2 regions of the Stenotrophomonas sp. YJH_SMC_4 genome follow, and region 2 is predicted to be linked to the other one. Evidence: riboswitches for the same ligand, from Rfam matches in the RefSeq annotation. Region 2 holds a riboswitch; the other holds the start of a gene.
The links. A riboswitch is a leader RNA that binds a small molecule or an ion and turns the genes downstream of it on or off. The one in region 2 is predicted to bind thiamine pyrophosphate.

Region 1 (6,140 bases), on a different contig from region 2:
GTGATCTTCATCGAACAGAAGTGCGGTCCGCACATCGAGCAGAAGTGGGCCAGCTTGTGCGCGTCCTTCGGCAGCGTCTCGTCGTGGAATTCCTTGGCCTTTTCCGGATCCAGGCCCAGGTGGAACTGGTCCTCCCAGCGGAACTCGAAGCGCGCCTTGCTCAGCGCGTTGTCGCGTACCTGTGCGCCCGGATGCCCCTTGGCCAGGTCGGCCGCGTGCGCGGCAATGCGGTAAGCCATGATGCCGTCGCGCACGTCCTGGCGGTTGGGCAGGCCCAGGTGTTCCTTCGGCGTCACGTAGCAGAGCATGGCCGTGCCAAACCAGCCGATCATCGCCGCGCCGATCGCACTGGTGATGTGGTCGTAGCCCGGCGCGATGTCGGTCGTCAGCGGCCCCAGCGTGTAGAACGGCGCTTCGCCGCATTCGCGCAGCTGCTTGTCCATGTTTTCCTTGATCAGCTGCATCGGCACGTGGCCGGGGCCTTCGATCATGGTCTGCACATCGTGTTTCCAGGCGATCTTCGTCAGTTCACCCAGCGTTTCCAGTTCGCCGAACTGCGCCGCGTCGTTGGCATCAGCGATGCAACCCGGGCGCAGCCCGTCGCCCAGCGAGAAGGTCACGTCGTAGGCCTTCATGATTTCGCAGATGTCTTCGAAATGCGTGTAGAGGAAGTTCTCCTTGTGGTGCGCCAGGCACCACTTGGCCATGATCGAGCCGCCGCGGCTGACGATGCCGGTAACACGCTTGGCGGTAAGCGGCACGTAGCGCAGCAGCACGCCGGCGTGGATGGTGAAGTAGTCCACGCCCTGCTCGGCCTGCTCGATCAGGGTGTCGCGGAAGATCTCCCAGGTCAGTGCCTCGGCGCGGCCGTCAACCTTCTCCAGGGCTTGGTAGATCGGCACGGTACCGATCGCCACCGGCGAGTTGCGGATGATCCACTCGCGCGTCTCGTGGATGTGCTTGCCGGTGGACAGGTCCATCACCGTGTCACCGCCCCAGCGGATCGCCCACACCAGTTTCTCCACTTCCTCGGCGATGCCGGAAGACACCGCGCTGTTGCCGATGTTGGCGTTGATCTTGGTCAGGAAATTGCGGCCGATGATCATCGGCTCGCTTTCCGGGTGGTTGATGTTGTTGGGCAGCACCGCACGGCCACGGGCGATTTCGTCGCGCACGAACTCCGGGGTGATGACTTTCTGGATCGACGCACCGAAGGCCTCGCCCGGGTGCTGCTGCAGCAGGCCGGCATCGCGGATCGCGTCCAGGCGCTGGTTCTCGCGGATGGCGACGAATTCCATTTCCGGCGTGATGATGCCGCGGCGCGCGTAATGCATCTGGGTGACGTTGGCACCGGCACGTGCACGGCGTGGCAGGCTGCGCGCGGGGAAACGCACCGCGTCAAGCTTCGGGTCATGCTCGCGATCGCGGCCGAACGAAGAACTCAGTCCTTCAAGCTGCTCGGTATCACCGCGCTCTTCCACCCAGCCGCGACGCAGTGCCGGCAAACCGGCGGACAGATCGATGCGCACCTCCGGGTCGGTGTACGGGCCCGACGTGTCGTAAACGGTCACCGGCGCATTCTCTTCGCCACCGAACAGCGTCGGCGTACGGGTCAGCGCGATCTCGCGCATCGGCACCTGCAGATCCGGGCGTGAACCGGGCACGTGGATCTTGCGCGAGCCGGGAATGGGCCGGGTCACGGATGCGGAGAGTTGCTGGGCCTGTTGCTGCAGGGCGGAGAGCTGTGCGTTCATCGGGCGTCGTCCAGGAAGGTCAGGGACGAAGCGGCGGCGCACGGCACCCGCGCACGGACGGTCCTTGGGCGGAGTCCGGGCACAGCTGCATTGCAAAGCTTCCCTACGCCGGTATGAGCCGGATCAGGTTCCAAGGGACTGTCTCAACCGTGGCCACATGGCCCGGTACCCCCGCTTCTTGGTGCGCATTAGAGCATAGACCGACCGCCTCCGGGATCAGATCGCCATTCGTTAACGGAACCATGACGTCGCGTTCAGTAACGTGCACGCCATCGCGTTGCTGAGATCGATGCGTTCCCCGCCGCCTTCGCGGCCCCTGCCCGGTCCGTGCTGCATGCCGCCGGCCCTTCGCCGCAAGCTCTGCTCGCTCCCCTCAATCCCCCTTGATCGGAGAAGCTCCTTCATGGTGTTTCGCGTTTCCATCGCACTGGTTCTGCTGCTGGTGCTGCTCGCCGGTATCGCCCCCGGCCCCTTCAACACCGTGGTCCAGTCGATGCTGGCGGAAGTCATCCGCAGTGTCGGCTGGCTGTACCTGCTGGTGGTGTTCCTGGCGCTGGTGTTCCTGATGTACCTGGCGTTCGGCCGCTTCGGCAATCTGCGCATCGGCGGCGAGGACGCCGAACCCGAGTTCTCGCGTGCCAGCTGGATGTCGATGCTGTTCGCCGCCGGCATGGGCATCGGCCTGGTGTTCTGGGGTGCGGCCGAGCCCATCTCGCATTTCAGCAAGCCGCCGGAAGGCCTGGCGCCGCAAAGCCTGGATGCGGCGCGCGCATCGATGCGCTATGCGTTCTTCCACTGGGGCCTGCACCCGTGGGCGATCTACGCACTGATCGGTCTGGCGATGGCCTGGTTCCAGTTCAACCGCAATGGACGCGGCCTGGTCAGCGACATGCTGCAGCCGATCATCGGCCGCCACCATCGCGGCTGGATCGGTCGGGTGGTCAACATCGCCGCCGTAGTTGCCACCGCGATCGGTGTCGCCACCACGCTCGGCTTCGGCACCATCCAGATTGCTGCCGGTATCGAACGCGTCTTCAGCGTGCAGGCTACCGTCGCCGTGCAGATGACCATCATTGCCGTCGCCTTCGTTTTGTACATGGCCTCCACCGCCAGTGGCGTGGAGCGAGGTGTGAAGTGGCTGTCCAACTTCAACCTGGCGTTGGCTGCCCTGCTGGCAGCCATCCTGCTGGTGCTGGGGCCGACCGGCTTCATCTTCGATACGTTCACCACCACGCTGGGCTCCTACCTCAACCAGCTGGTGACGATGAGCCTGCGCATGTCACCGTTCTCCGGCAGCACCTGGGTGGCGGACTGGACGATCTTCTACTGGGCCTGGTGGATCTCGTGGGCGCCGTTCGTGGGATCGTTCATCGCGCGCATCTCGCGCGGCCGCAGCGTGCGCGAGTTCGTGATCGGCGTCGTGCTCGCACCGACGCTGCTGGGCTTCTTCTGGTTCGCGGTGTTCGGCGGCACTGCGTTGTGGGCACAGATCTTCGGCCACGCCGATCTGGTGCAGGCGCTTGGCAATGGCTACGAGACGGTGTTGTTCACACTGTTCGACAGCATGCCGCTACCGCTGTTGCTGTCGTGCATCGCGCTGGTGCTGCTGATGATCTTCTTCGTGACCTCGGCCGATTCGGCGGTCCTGGTGCTGGCCAGCATGTCCACCGACGAGGCTGGCGACCCACCGTTGAAGCGCAAGCTGGCCTGGGGCATTGCGGTGGCACTGATCGCAGCGGCATTGCTGCTGGCCGGAGGCCTGGACGCGCTGCAGGGCATGATCACGATCGCGGCATTGCCATTCGCGCTGCTGATGGTGCTGGTGATGGTGTCGCTGTACCGGGTGCTGGACCAGGAGTACACGCGCGAGCGGCGGCAGGCGCAGCGCCAGCGGCACATGATCGATGCGTGGATCGCACGCGAGATGGCGGCGCAGGAGGAGACCCAGGCGGAGGCAGCGCGCGCGCACGATCAGGATTGAGGGTTGTTTTGCAGCCTGCGGCTGCACCGCTTTTTCAGGCAAGGGCCAAGGTCAAATTCAAAAGCAGCTCTGGGTTGCTGCTAGTTTGGCGGGGCGGTGTGGGCTGGCAGGACACGCCGTAAACCCATCCCTGGGGGCTCGATGGCGCCATCCATGGCGCCAACGGTCCTGCCAGCCCACGCCGCCCCACCCCCGACAGTTTCCGTGTGACGGTGGGTTTTCCACGCTAGGCGTGGATGAGGTGTATCGGAAAACAAGAAGGGGTCGGATCCGTTTTCCTTCGGAAAACGGATCCGACCCCAACCCACAGCGCGCGGCTGTTGCCGTTGCCGTTGCCGTTGCCTTTGCTCTTGCTCTTGCTCTTCCTTTTCTTTTCCTGCGGTGACGGCCACGGAAACTGTCCGTGGCCGGGCGGGTGGGTTGGCTGGGGGCGTGAGCCGCATGGATGCGGCGACCGAGCTTACATGGACGTACTTGCAGCGGCCCCCAGACAATCCACCCGCCCGGCCAAGCCCCGTATCACTGCCACCACCGCAGAGGGGGCTCAGCCCGTTGGCCGGGAAACTCAGTACCCCGCCGCCTGCCCATCCTTGCGACTCTCCGAAGCTCCGTAATAAACCCCGCTCTCGGGATCGCGCATGATCGCCTGGTACCCGCCATAAGGCCCATCGGCGAACACGATGCGATGCCCCTTGCGCATCAGCGTACGCACCGTCTCGTAGGGGAAGCCGGTCTCCAGATTCACTTCGCCGCCGTCGGTCATCGCCGTGGCCTGACCCGTCGGTTCAGTCGAGCCTTCGTGCTGGATGCGCGGCGCATCACCGGCTTCCTGCAGGTTCATCCCGAAATCCACCAGGTTCATCACGATCTGCGCATGGCCCTGCGGCTGCATCGCGCCGCCCATCACGCCGAAGCTGGCATACGGCTTGCCGCCCTTGGTGATGAACCCCGGAATGATGGTCTGGAATGGACGCTTGCCCGGCGCGTAGCCGTTGGGATGGTTCTTCTGCAGCACGAACATCTCGCCACGGTCCTGCAGGATGAAACCCAGACCGGGCGGTGCCATGCCGCTGCCCATGCCACGGTAATTGGACTGGATCAGCGAAACCATCATGCCGTCGGCGTCGGCCACGGTCATGTAGATCGTGTCGCCCTCCTCCAGCTGCTTCGGCGTGCCCGGCTGCACTTCCTTCAACGCCTTGTCCATCGAGATCAGCGCACGACGCTGCGCGGCGTACTCCTTGGAGATGAGCTTCTGCACCGGTGCCGGCTGGAACGCCATGTCGGCGTAGAAACGCGCACGGTCGGCAAAGGCCAGCTTCTTCGCTTCGACAAACAGGTGCACGTGTTCCGGTGAACCGAACGGGATCTTCGAGAAGTCGTAGCCTTCCAGCACATTGAGGATCTGCAGCGCGGCGATGCCCTGGCTGTTCGGCGGCAGTTCCCAGACGTCGTAGCCGCGGTAGTTGCTGCTGACCGGTTCGACCCACTCGCCATGATGGTCAGCCATGTCCTGGTAGCTCAGGTAACCACCGTTGGCCTTGAAGTAGTCGCCGATGGTGTGGGCGATCTCGCCCTTGTAGAAGGCGTCGCGGCCACCGTCGGCGATCTTCTGCAGGGTGCTGGCCAGGTTCGGGTTCTTCCACATCTCGCCCTTGCGCGGGGCGTGGCCGTTGATCGTGAACTGCTCCTTGAAGCCCGGGTACTGCGACAACTTGGGCACCGAGCGGTCCCAGTAGTAGGCGATCACCTCGGCCACCGGGTGACCCTCGCGGGCGTAGCGGATGGCCGGCGCCAGGTTGTCGGCCATCGGCTTGCGACCGAAGCGGTCGTGCAGCGCGAACCAGCCGTCGACGGCACCCGGCACCGACACCGGCAGTGGACCGGTGGCCGGGATGTCCTTCAGGCCACGGCGCTGGAACTCGCCCAGGGTGAGCGACTTCGGCGAGCGGCCCGAGCCGTTGTAGCCGTAGAGCTTCTGGGTCTTCGGGTCCCACACGATGGCGAAAAGGTCGCCGCCGATGCCGTTGCCGGTCGGCTCCATCAGGCCGAGCGCGGCGTTGGCGGCAATCGCCGCGTCCACTGCCGAACCGCCGCCCTTCATCACGTCCAGCGCGATCTGGGTGGCCAGTGGTTGCGAGGTCGCGGCCATCGCATGCGGGGCGATCACCTCCGAACGGGTGGCGAAGGTGTGGCCGGTGATGCGGTCGGCGCCGAAGGACAGCGCGGGTACGGCAGCCAGTACGGCGGCGGCGAGCAGGGAACGGGCAAGGCGTCGGGACACGGTCGGGTTCCGATGGACGGGTGGTTCCCCGATCTTCGCCGCTGCGGCCTTCACGCGGTATCGGACAGACGTCATGGACGCTGATCCTTGGGCGGAAAAATCCACCGGATTCCGCGCAAAA
Region 2 (6,140 bases):
CCCTGCACCGACCGCGATGGCGAACTGGCCTTCGCTGCCGACGGCAACGGCCTGCCGCGACTGACCGTGACCTTCAAGGGCACCACCATCGAAGGCCCCGGCAAGACCCGTGCGCTGGGTGCCGGCGACGCCGTGCACTACACCTTCGACAGCGCGACCCAGCAGTACGTCGCGCCCTGATAGCACCCGCCCACGCGCGGGTTTCCTGTTGACCGACATGTTCTTGACTCACGGATGAGTCCGGTTGGCGATTCGCGGCATGCGCCGCTCCATCAACCCCGAGGAAAACGTCATGGCACAGCATGACTACAGCAGAAAGGAAGTCCTGGACATCGTCGAGCAGGTCGCCCGGCAGAAAGGCCTTCCGGTCGATGACTTCATGCGCTTCGCGCACATCGAGACCGGCGGCACCTTCAACGAGCGCGCCCACAACACCTCGTCCGGCGCCAAGGGCCTGTTCCAGTTCGTGCCCGGCTCCGCGCGCCAGTACCACCTGACCGGCCACGAGTTCGACCCGACCCGCAACACCGAAGCGGCCGCAAAGATGTACCAGGACAACCTGGACTCGATGGCACGCCGCAACGAGCGCACCGGCCACCCGTACCTGTCCGGAGGCAGTACGCCGACCGGCCTGGACCTGTACCTGGCCCACCAGCAGGGCAGCGCCGGCTATGGCTCGGTGCAGACCGCGATTGCCACCGGCACCTTCGGCGTGGTCCGCAACGGCCACGGCGAAGAGATCAACATGCGCCGCAACGTGCTGAACCAGATCGGTTCCGACGCGAAGGCGCTGACCGGCCACACCCTGGCCGAGATGCGCGGCATGAACGATGGCGAACTGGCGCGGGCGTTCTCCAGCTACTACATCCACAAGTACGCGGCGATCAGCATTCCGGAAAAGAACATCGCCCCGCAGACAGTGGCGCCGGGCCAAAGCCAGGCCCCGGCAGCGCCTGCACAGGCCAGCGCAGCCGTGGCGGCGGGTGCAGCCACGCTGGCGGCAACCACAGCGGCGGCTACCGCGCCGAAGCCGGGCATCGAACTGCACGCCGCCTACGAGGCCGGCGTGAAGTACGACCACGTGAAGTACGCCATCAACATTCCGGGTCACGCGCTGTACGTACCGGGCAAGACCGGCAAGAACGTGGAGCAGGGTTACATCGACTGCTCCGGCTGGGTCGGCACGCTGCAGAACCGCACCATGGACGAGATCAACCAGAAGGCCGGGCATGCGGTCTTCAGCAAGGCCGATCGCATCGACCTGGGCAACCTCGGTTCCGGCGGCATCGTGCGCAAGGCATTCGACCAGTCCGGCGTGCTGCTTGACCGCGACGCGATCCTCAAGCCCGGTGCGCTGAAGGAAGGCATGATCATCGGTCTGGATACGGCCAGGACCCGCCACGAGCACTGGAACGGCATCGACCACATCGTGATGGTGGTGCGCGACCCCAACACCGACAAGCTGCTGATCAGCCAGTCCTCCGGCAGCAAGGGCGTGCACACCATGCCGGTCGAGGACTACCTCAAGCAGGTGAAGGACCACCCGAACTGGAAGCTGTACGCCTCCGATCCGCTGTCCAAGGCGCGCGACCTGCTGGAAAACCGCACCCCGTCGCACGAGCAGACCCAGGGCAAGCCTGCCGCCGAGCACAAGGCCGCTGCCACGCCGCACGCCGAACTGTACAAGCAGGGCGCGCACAGCGAAGGCGTGCGCAAAGTGCAGGAACAGCTGGGCCACCTGGGCTACGTCGGTGCCGACGGCAAGCCGCTGGTCGAGGATGGCCGCTTCGGCCGCAACACCGACGCGGCGGTGCGCCAGCTGCAGAAGGACAACGGCCTGGTGGCCGACGGCATTGTCGGGGCGAAGACGCTGGAGGCCATCAAGGAAGCCCGCGAGCGCCCGCTGCTGAACGACGAACGGCACCCGCGCAATCCGCTCTTCATCCAGGCCAGCAAGGGTCTGGAACTGTTGCCGGCCGGCACCTTCAAGGATCGCCACGCGCTGGAAAGCGCCGCGGCGGCCCTGACCAAGGAGGCGCATGCCGCCGGCCTGCAGCGCATCGACACGGTGGTGCCCAGCCCGAACGGTGAACGCCTGTTTGCCGTGCAGGGCACGATCGGTGACCCGGCGGCCAGCCGCGTGGCGGTGGAGGCCCGAGCCGCCAGCGAGCAGAGCATCGCGCTCAGCAGCGGTGCCGTGCAGGGCGCGCCTAACGTGCTGCACCAGCAGCAGGACGCCCAGCAGGAGCAGGCCCGGCAGGCACAGAAGGCGATGGGCGTCTAAGCCCGCAACGCCTTGGCAGAGAAGGGAGGGCCACGTCCGCGTGGCCTTTTCCCATTCTGCCAGCTGAGCGGCCGAGGCCGCTTTCAGCCTTGCTTCATGCCGCCTGCCGCTAGATGAATGCGCAAGCCGCACGGTGGACCAGGCAATGTTCCGGCAATGTTGGAACGCCAGCGTGGTCTCCACGGCAGCCGGGGCGCCCGCGCCCTCCCTGCCCAGCGTGGCATGCACCTCACAGGAGAACGAACATGCTCAGTACTTCCACACTCAGCTTCCGTGGTCTGGCGATGGCCCTGGCACTGGTGGCCGGTATCGCCGTGGTCAGCGATGCCAGCGCGATGTCGAGGAAGGACAAGCGCACCCTGGTCGGCGCCGTGGTCGGTGGCGTGGCCGGCAACCTGCTCTCCAACGGTGATCCGGCTGCCACCGTCGGCGGCGCCGTGGCCGGCGGCGCGATCGGCAACCTGACCACCTCCGACCGCCGCGACCGCCGTTACTACGACAATCACCGTTACGACGACCGCTACGATCGCCGTTACGACCGTGGCTACTACCGCAGCGGCTACTACGACCGCGGTGATGACCGTCGCTGGCAACGCGAGCGCTACTACGACAACCGCTACTACCACGACCGCGGTCGCCATCGCGGCTGGTAAGCAGCGCGGCATCTTCCATGCCGATGCACGGACGGGCGGGTCGATGACCCGCCCGTTTGCGTTGGCCGCGTGCATGGCGTTGAATGCGCAGCCTTGGATGTGACTTTCCCCACTGGGGCTGCGGCATGACTTCTTCCTCCCACCGCGTGCAGGGCCTCAACAACGACGAGGTCGCTGCCGACTGGCCACCGATCAGCGCGGCGGACATCGCGTGGCTGCGCCAGCGCTACCCGCAGCTGCACATCGGCAGCGAACCGCGCTGGCACAGCCCGCGGCCGCTGTCGGCTGCCGCCATCGTCAACGGCGCGAACGGCGCGGTGTTCGTCAAGCGCCATCACCACAGCGTGCGCAGTGCGGCCTGCCTGGAAGAAGAGCACCACTTCATCGCCCATCTCGCCGCAGCGGGCGTACCGGTGGTGCAGGTGCTGCCAGCGGCCGATGGCCACACTGCGGCCGAACATGGCGAATGGACGTTCGAGCTGCATGCGATCGGCGTCGGCGAGGACCTGTACCGCGACGCCGTGTCGTGGTCGCTGCTGACCGATGTCGCGCAGGCCCGCGGAGCCGGGCGCACACTCGCGCAGCTGCACCGGGCCGCCGCCAGCTACCACGCGCCCCAACGCAGCACCCATGTGCTGGTCGCGCGCGACGATCTGATCCGTGCCGACGATCCGATCGCGGCCATCAAGGCAGGGCTGCACGAGCGTCCCGGGCTGGCCCGCTATCTCGCGCGCATTCCATGGGAAGCGCAGCTGCAGCGCGACGTGCTGCCGTGGCATGCCGGCCTGGCCGAGCGCCTGCGCGATGAGCCACGATTGTGGGCGCACAACGACTGGCACGTTTCCAACCTGCTGTGGCGCGATGGGCAGATCAGTACCGTGCTGGATTTTGGCCTGGCCTCGCCCACCAGTGCGCTGTTCGACCTCGCCACGGCGATCGAGCGCAACGCGGTGGCGTGGCTGGAACTGGAGCGCGGCATGGAGACGGTGCGCATCGATATCGCGCTGGCCCTGCTCGACGGCTATCGCCAGGTGCTGCCGCTGTCGGCGGCACGCGTGCACCTGCTGGCCGACCTGCTGCCGATGGTTCATTTCGACTTCGCACTGTCCGAAGTGGAGTACTTCGAAGGCGTCACCGGCTCGACCGCCAATGCCGACGTCGCGTGGCAGCCCTTCATGCTGGGGCATCCGGCGTGGTTCCACAGCGCGCCGGGACAGGCACTGCTGCAGGCGCTGCACGCGGCGGCGTGACCCGGTTGGCGCACCATTGGGGTCAGATCCCTTTCCTGCGGAAAGGGATCTGACCCCGCAGCCTGGACCCCGCAGCCTGAAGGACGCCGGCTCGCAAATCCGTACCATTTGTAGTGAAATGGTCACCTGAAGCGGGGGTGCCTGGATCTGCCAGGCTGAGAGAGTCCCTTGGAACCTGATCCGGTTTGCACCGGCGTAGGGAGCTTTGAGCCGCAGCCACACCCCCATCATGGGCCCTGTGCACCTGCGCGCCGTCGCTTCGTCTCCCTTGTTGTCCGAAGACGAACCGAATGAACCGCTGCCTGCGCCCCACCCTGCTCTCCCTCGCCCTCTGCGCTGCGCTGCCACTGCACGCCAGCGAGGCCGATGCGTCCCCTGATGCGGCTGCCACCGGCGCCGAGCGCTCGCCCACCGAACTGGCGGCGGTACGCGTGCAGGCCGGCAAACCGAAGGCCGATACCTCACGCGTGAACGCCTTCGGTGGCGGCAGCTGGAAGGACACGCCGGCCTCGGTGAACGTGCTTGAGCGCGATTACCTGGACCGTCGCCAGGTGCGTTCGCTGTCCGAGCTGGCCAGCAACGATGCCTCGCTGGGTGATGCGTATGCGCCGGTGGGTTACTACCAGAACGTCGCCATCCGTGGCTTTGCCCTGGACGCCGCCACCGGCTACCGCTTCAACGGCCTGTCCATCGCCGGCGAACAGCGCCTGGCGCTGGAGAACGTGCAGTCGGTTGAAATCCTCAAGGGCGAAGCCGGCCTGGCCGCAGGCGTGATGGCGCCGGGCGGCATCATCAACTACATCGGCAAGCGCCCGGCCGAAGTGCGCACCGCCACGCTCGGTACCGATTCGGAAGGCTCGCGCTACGTCGCCGTCGATGTCGGCCACTGGATCACCCCGCGTTTCGGCCTGCGCCTGAATGCCGCATGGGATTCCAGCAACTCCTATGTCGAGCACGCCGACGGTCGCCGCAACTTCTACTCGCTGGCCGCCGACTGGCTCATTGGCGAGCGCGGCAAGCTGGAAGTGGATGCCAATTACCAGACCAGCTCGCAGCGTTCGGTGTCCGGCTACCAACTGCTGGGCGCACGCGACCTGCCGCGTGGCGTCGACCGCGAACACCTGCTGGGTTACCAGCCGTGGCAGCGCCCGGTGGATATCGCCAGCACCAACATCACCGCGCTGCATACCTACGACTTCAACGAGGCCTGGCAGTCGCGCATCTCGGTCGGCCACAGCCGTTCGGTGATCGATGACAACGTCGCCTTCGCCTACGGCTGCTACTACGCCGTGCTGTGCGCCGATGGCAGCGTGCCGGGCAACTACTTCGCGCCCAACGGCGACTATGACGTCTACGACTACCGCAGCCCGGACGACACCCGTCGCAACCAGCAGGCCCGTGCCGAGCTGCGTGGCCGCTTCGAGACCGGCAGCGTCGGCCATGAGCTGACCGTCGGTGCCGACTACTTCCGGCGCACCGTGGACAAGCGCCCGAGCGTCAACGAGTACGTCGGCACCAGCAACATCCACGAAGCACCGGTGCCGGTATTCGCGCCGTCGCCGAAGATGCCGGGACCGTCCGCACAGCGCCTGGACAGCCGCCAGACCGCGTTCTTCGCGCTGGACCGGATCAGCTTCGGCGATGACTGGCAGTGGCTGGCCGGTGGCCGCTTCGTGCGCCTCGATGAGCGCGCCTACGACAAGCGTGGCACCCCGCAGCGGCACAGCCGCCTGTCGCGCTTCCTGCCGCAGACTGCGGTGGTGTGGAAGGCCACCGACCAGCTCAATGCCTATGCCAGCTACGTGCGCGGCATTTCGCTGGGCCAGGAAGCGCCGTTCTGGACCAGCAACGCCGACACCTTCCTGCCGTCGGTGCAGTCGCGGCAGCTGGAAGTGGGCGTGAAGTACGTGCCGGTCGAAGCGCTGACCCTGGGCGCGGCCGTGTTCCGCATTT

Region 1: linked by a shared signal. The riboswitch ahead of thiC (phosphomethylpyrimidine synthase ThiC) and the one ahead of AC5P9F_RS13705 (TonB-dependent receptor) in region 2 are both predicted to bind thiamine pyrophosphate.

Annotation. Positions count from the first base shown of each region.
Region 1 is NZ_JCAFUR010000002.1:419,963-426,102, reverse strand. Features, by position in the region: gene thiC (phosphomethylpyrimidine synthase ThiC) at 1-1,754, opposite strand, end outside; TPP riboswitch at 1,837-1,937, opposite strand; gene AC5P9F_RS05395 (BCCT family transporter) at 2,158-3,735, shown strand; gene ggt (gamma-glutamyltransferase) at 4,301-6,019, opposite strand.
Region 2 is NZ_JCAFUR010000008.1:118,960-125,099, reverse strand. Features, by position in the region: gene AC5P9F_RS13725 (hypothetical protein) at 1-180, shown strand, start outside; gene AC5P9F_RS13720 (XVIPCD domain-containing protein) at 293-2,284, shown strand; gene AC5P9F_RS13715 (glycine zipper 2TM domain-containing protein) at 2,530-2,937, shown strand; gene AC5P9F_RS13710 (phosphotransferase enzyme family protein) at 3,063-4,187, shown strand; TPP riboswitch at 4,311-4,406, shown strand; gene AC5P9F_RS13705 (TonB-dependent receptor) at 4,478-6,140, shown strand, end outside.